Regions from separate parts of the Paenibacillus sp. T2-29 genome, predicted to be linked through region 2. Evidence: riboswitches for the same ligand, from Rfam matches in the RefSeq annotation. Region 2 holds a riboswitch; the other holds the start of a gene.
What was found. A riboswitch is a leader RNA that binds a small molecule or an ion and turns the genes downstream of it on or off. The one in region 2 is predicted to bind glycine.

Region 1: it holds a riboswitch for glycine, as region 2 does, so the genes downstream of both, sdaAB (L-serine ammonia-lyase, iron-sulfur-dependent subunit beta) here and gcvT (glycine cleavage system aminomethyltransferase GcvT) in region 2, are expected to answer to the same signal.

Annotation. Positions count from the first base shown of each region.
Region 1 is NZ_JBREVE010000014.1:92,765-95,977, reverse strand. Features, by position in the region: gene sdaAA (L-serine ammonia-lyase, iron-sulfur-dependent, subunit alpha) at 82-981, opposite strand; gene sdaAB (L-serine ammonia-lyase, iron-sulfur-dependent subunit beta) at 971-1,660, opposite strand; glycine riboswitch at 1,872-1,986, opposite strand; gene ACU1JV_RS25770 (DUF6359 domain-containing protein) at 2,201-3,213, shown strand, end outside.
Region 2 is NZ_JBREVE010000011.1:108,230-111,442, forward strand. Features, by position in the region: gene ACU1JV_RS23595 (PTS mannitol transporter subunit IICB) at 1-476, opposite strand, end outside; gene gcvH (glycine cleavage system protein GcvH) at 902-1,300, opposite strand; glycine riboswitch at 1,693-1,792, shown strand; glycine riboswitch at 1,793-1,889, shown strand; gene gcvT (glycine cleavage system aminomethyltransferase GcvT) at 1,969-3,069, shown strand; gene gcvPA (aminomethyl-transferring glycine dehydrogenase subunit GcvPA) at 3,193-3,213, shown strand, end outside.

The DNA.
Region 1 (3,213 bases), on a different contig from region 2:
GCATACGTCTAGGGACGGCATGCTTGCTCTTTTATTTTTAAGGGACGTACTCGCTTCTTAATACAGAGGAGGTTACCCCAATTATGGCTTATCCTTTTTGACCGATGTGTTGCGAGTAAGGGATTCGGTCAAACGCTTGCCAGTGGGGGTCTGGGCCAAGCCGCCTTTGGCGGTCTCGCGGTGCTTTGACGGCATTGCGCTGCCGACTTCAAGCATCACGTCAATGACTTCGTCAGACGGAATGGCGCTGCGCACACCCGCCAAAGCCATATCCGCTGCGGCAAGTGCGGTCACGGCTCCCAGCCCGTTGCGCACGATACACGGAATCTCGACGAGTCCGGCGACGGGGTCGCATATTAGGCCGAGCGTGTTCTTGAGCGCTAGGCCTACGGCGTGAACAGCCTGCTCAGGTGTGCCACCGCGTAGCTCGACCATAGCGCCAGCGGCCATCCCGATGGCTGAACCAATCTCAGCCTGACAGCCTCCCTCCGCGCCGGAAATGAAGGAATTGTTGGCGATGACGTAGCCAATGGCTCCGGCTGAGAACAAGCCGTGCACCATATGCTCATCATCCCAGCCGAACCGCTCCTGCGCACTAATGAACACACCGGGGATGACTCCGCATGAACCTGCAGTGGGCGTGGCGACAATGCGCCCCATGGACGCATTAACCTCCGACACGGAGAGCGCATAAGCCATGGCGAGCGCGGAGGCATCGCCGGAGCAGGTTTCCCCTGTCCGCAGATATTCGGCTAAGCGCTTGCCGTCGCCGCCCGTTAATCCACTGCGGGATACGGTGTCTTGCGTCTGACCACGATGAACAGCCTCTTTCATGACTTCATAATAATCAGACATTTGGCGGAAGATTTCTTCTTCCGTTGTATTCGTCTCTTGTACCTGCTCTTGAATCATCAGGCGGCCAATCGTGGTGGATTCCTCAGCGCATATAGCGCTGATTTCATGCAGATGGCTAAATCGCATCAGATTCAGCTCCTTTTTTCAAATTAATCATTTTAATTTCGTACATATGTGGTAAGGATTGTAGTTTTGCGATTAATTCAGCCGTAGGAGGACTGTCCGTTTCGATAGCTGTAAGTGCTTCTCCATCCCGACCTTTGCGATCCACGTGCATATAGGCAATGTTAATGTCAGCAGCGCCGAGCGCTGAAGTCACCGCACCTAATGTACCGGGCTTATCCGAGTGAAGAAGCACCAACGTAGACAGCTCTCCGGTCAGGTTGACTCGGAATTCGTTGAGCTGCTGGACATGGATGCTGCCACCGCCGATGGAGGAACCCAGCAGTGTACGCTGATCCTCACCCTTCCACAGCTCAAAACGGACGGTGTTCGGATGGGGGGCGGGTAGTCCGCTGACGGCAAATTCCACGATCATCCCGGCCTGCTCCGCCCATTGCTCGGCATCTGGAATTCGGTGGTCGTCTGTATCGTAATTGAGCAGTCCTGCGATGAGCGCCAGGTCTGTACCGTGTCCTTTGTATGTGTCGGCGAAGGAGCCGTACAGTGTCATGCGGGCACGGTCAGGCTGCGTCCCGAGCCAGTGACGGGCAACGCGTGCAAGCCGCACCGCGCCTGCAGTGTGTGAACTGGAAGGTCCGGTCATGGCCGGACCGATAATGGAAAATACATCTTTGAAACGCATGGTGTGGCCCCCTGTATGTTCTAGTACCATAGTATATGGTATTTCCGCGTTTTTGCGCGGCTATGACGGTTCCTAATGCTGACGTACAATGTGAGCGCAAAAAAGGACAGGATAAGGAAGTTTCCCTTATCTCTGTCCTCGTTACCTGAGAGTTTCGTGCGGTGTCCTTACCGCCTTACCCCTTGGGTGGCTTGCGCTCTCTCCAGAGTTGCGTCAGATGACGATACATGGACCTGAGAGATTATCCGCCAGCCGGGTGTTGGCGTCTTGCTCCTTCGGTGCCGCCAGCGTGTAAGCCCCTGGACAGACTCTCCCGTCATCTTCATTCGCGTATACCGTTCTACATATCTTTCTTAGCGTAATGTATGCTGTGCTCGGTGTCAATCGCAGGGTTCAATTTTTACATAAACAAGCGAGTTTCCGATAAATAAGAATAAAATTTACATAATTATGGATGAAATCAGGAAGGAATTAGAAGATTGATAGCTAATCTGATAGAGGACAATTACATTTATGAAATTATAGGAGGGATATTGACGTATGGTAAAAGGCTTGCGGTTCACAGGTTCACGCTTGAAAGGGGTGCTGCATCTGGCAGCGATCGTATCGCTGCTGATCGGGATCTTCGTTCCATTCGGTCAGGTCAAAGCGGAGGGAGCACTGACAGTAGCCGAGGCACTCCAGCGCCAAGGCAGTGGAGGCACAGTGACGGTGGAAGGTTACATCGTCGGACATGCTACCGGATCGAAAACGGCTAATTTTTCTTCTCCGTTTGCGAATGATTTTAACGTACTGATTGCCGACCAGGCCAATGAACGAAGCACGTCTAATCTATTGGATGTACAGCTGACATCAGCGTACAGAGGGCAATTTGGGCTAACAGGCCATCCTGAGCTGATTGGCAGCAAAATCCGTGTGACGGGTACACTTGGCACCTACAATAATTTTGGTGGAGTGAAAAGTCCAAGCACTGTTGAACTGGTGAACGGAAGCGAGCCGGGGGAACCAGGTGAACCTGGCGAACCTGAACCTGGAAACCCGGGTCAACCCGGTACTACACTGCCGGATGGCAAAGGCAAAAAGGTGCTGTTCGATAATACACACGCACAGACGGCTGGGGCAGCAGATTGGGTCATTGAAGGCGCCTTCTCCGACTTTGCCAATGGATTGCGTAATGTAGGTTTTACAGTGGACCAACTGAACCGTCCCATTCCTTTTACTTATGGAGAACAGGCCATAACCTATGATAAGCTGCGCCAATATGATGTGTTCATCATCGGTGAGGCGAATGTTGCCTTTAAGGCATCCGAGCAGGCTGCCCTGCTGCAATATGTGAATAACGGGGGAAGTGTCTTCTTCATCTCCGACCACTATAATGCGGACCGTAACAAAAACCGTTGGGATTCCTCTGAGGTTATGAATGGCTACCGTCGTGGAGCCTATACTAATCCGGCCAAAGGGATGACTACAGAAGAAGCAGCATCACCGGCGATGCAGGGGTTAACTAGCTCCGATTGGCTGGCAACCAACTTTGGTGTTCGTTTCCGTTATAA
Region 2 (3,213 bases):
ATCGCCACATGCGCTAGTAATGCTAGAATGGCACCGATAATCCCAGCCGAGAAATTATTGACCAGCATTTCAAAACCTGATTTGACTTTGCCCTCAATGGCCTTATCGAACTTCTTCAATATCCATGCAGCCAGCGGACCAGCTACCATCGCGCCCAGGAACATCGGGATATCGGCCCCCACAATGACCCCCATCGTCATAATGGCACCGATCACACCTCCACGCTGTCCGTGAATCATCGTGCCTCCCGTGTAACCGATCAGCAGTGGCAGCAAATAATTTTTCATCGGATCAACCAGTTGTGCAAAACCCTCATTCGGGAACCACCCGGTCGGAATAAAAAGGGCCGTAATTAATCCCCATGCGATAAAGGCTCCCATATTGGGCATAACCATACCGCTGAGAAAGCGGCCAAAACGCTGTACGGCGACACGAGCGCCACCGTTTGAACTGGACTTTGTGTCCACTGTGCTCATATTCATATCCTCCTTGTGAGTAAATAGCATCACTACCTTTTCTTAAAATTCATACTAAATGACAGCGCTATCTTCATCAACGAAATGAAAACGTACTTTCGTCATGAACGTTGATGACAACATTTAAATTTAAAGTAACGACAAGGCATTATACCTGCATAATTCTTCTTAATATGGCCGATAACAATAGAAATTAGTCGAAAAAACACTGTTGTAAATCTACACAATTTTATAGTGATGCTCTCTTCTAAGTCTGAGCAAACAACGTAAATACGTCTTCTAAAAGACAACAAAAAATAGCCGCTATGTCAGGTCATAGCGACTATTTTATACAAAAACTGAGCGGACTAACGATGCTCTTATTTAATTCAATATCCATATAAAAAATCAGAATAAAGCGCTATTATTTCATGCTGTATTGCTCATTATTGCTCATCCGAAATCAACTGCTCGTACTGCTCCGCAGACAGCAACTTGCCCAGAGCTTCCTCGACACCATTGCTCATCTCTACTTCGATCATCCAACCCTCTTCATAGGGTGATTCATTCACCAGCTCAGGTGTACTTTCCAGAGCTTCATTTACTTTCAAAACGGTTCCCGTCACCGGAGCAAAAAGATCGGATACGGTCTTCACCGATTCAATTGTACCAATCTCCGTCCCCTGTCCAATCGTTGTTCCCGCCCCAGGTAATTCCACAAAAACAATATCACCCAATTGATGCTGTGCAAAGTCTGTAATGCCGATCCGCAACGTCCCATCCACTGTGCGCTGAACCCACTCATGTTCGTCTGTATACCAAAGTTGCTGTTTCACTTCACTCATCCTGCTTCGCCTCACTTCCACATGAATAAAATGCTTTTGATCACCTGTATTAGACAAGTTAAGATTATGACAACAAGAACATCCATGTCAATAATACTAACAAAAATACTTCATACCAACCTATATAGCATAGTCTATCAAAAATAATAACTTGTAACAAACGCTTACATATCCTTATTTATACATTAAATGTTTTTCATATTGTTTCATATGACATTTTTATTGACATTTTGAATGAATTTGCGTATTAATGGGTTATAGTAATTGCTTTTGAAAATACCTCGACAACTGCAAACGCGGATGAACGCGGAGGGAGAGACTACCAAAAATATTCGCATCGCTGTTGTCGTTTGTGAGACAGTTGGGCACGCGAATCGGATCAAGTTGTTATCTGCAAAACCGGGTAACATACCGTTGATCCAAAAGGTAGCGCCGAAGGAGTAAACTTGCATTGCAGGTGAATCTCTCAGGCAAAAGGACCTCTGCCGGACGCATCTCTGGAGAGCATCCGTGAAAAGAGCGGATCACCCAAGGGGAAACCTGGTTCACACCGGGGTAACTTTCTGGTATCAAGGACAGAGCTGAAAGAAGAGTATGGACTGCCGTCTATACGTTTCTTTTAGCCTGTCTTTTTTGTTTAGCCGATTACACTGGATAGGAGTGAAAAAATGTCTAATTTGCGAAGAACACCACTATATTCGTCCTACGGGATGCAGCCCGGGGTTCGTTGTATTGACTTTGGCGGGTGGGAACTCCCCGTTCAGTTTAGCGGCATTCAAAAGGAGCATGAGGCCGTCCGACAACGTGCAGGTTTATTCGATGTATCGCATATGGGCGAGTTCTTGGTTGAAGGCAAAGAAGCTGAGGCTTTTTTGCAACAGGTAACTACGAATGATGTCAGCCAGTTGGAACCGGGCCAAGCACAATATTCACTCCTGTGTTACCCCGATGGAGGCGTAGTGGATGACTTGCTTGTATATTGCAAAGGACCAGAGCGCTACATGCTCGTTGTGAATGCCTCCAACATCGACAAAGATTGGGATTGGCTCATACGCCACGTACCAGCATCGGTTCATCTGGAGAATGTGTCTGATGCGATAGCATTGCTGGCATTACAAGGACCGGAAGCAGCACGTATTGCCGCAGCCGTGACAGATACAGATATTACGAATCTGGTATCTTTCCGATTCCATGAGAACGTGCAATTGTTCGGAGCAAAAGCACTTGTCTCGCGAACTGGATATACCGGCGAAGACGGTTTTGAATTTTATATCCCTGCTGAGGAAGCACCCGCCGTGTGGGATGGTTTGCTTCGTTGCGGTGGATCGTATGGACTGATTCCCGCTGGACTTGGTGCTCGCGATACGCTGCGCTTCGAGGCACGGCTACCGTTGTACGGACAGGAGTTATCTGCCACAATTTCACCGCTTGAGGCTGGGTTAGGTTTCTTCGTCAAGCTGAATAAAGGAGATTTTATCGGCAGGGAAGCACTGCAACGTCAAAAAGAACAAGGAATTCCTCGCAAGTTAATCGGGCTGGAAATGATTGACCGCGGTATCCCGCGCGCTCATTATCCAGTGTTCGCTGAAGGTCAACACATCGGTGAGGTCACAACGGGTACTCAATCGCCCACCTTGAAGCGTAATCTGGGGCTGGCCCTGGTGGACAGTCGTTTTAGCACCCTATCGACACCGCTGGAGGTCGAAATTCGTGGTAAACGCCTGCGTGCGGAAGTGGTCCCAGCCCCCTTTTATAAACGGCTACGCTGATCTTAATCCTCTTCATTCTAAAAAAGCGATCATGTCAGATGTAAAATTCTGGATTTTCCAATTACGACTATGTATTAGCTAATTTACTATCTAAATTTTGCTTTTCGAAAGGAGCCAGAACCTATGAAGCAACATCGCTATCTC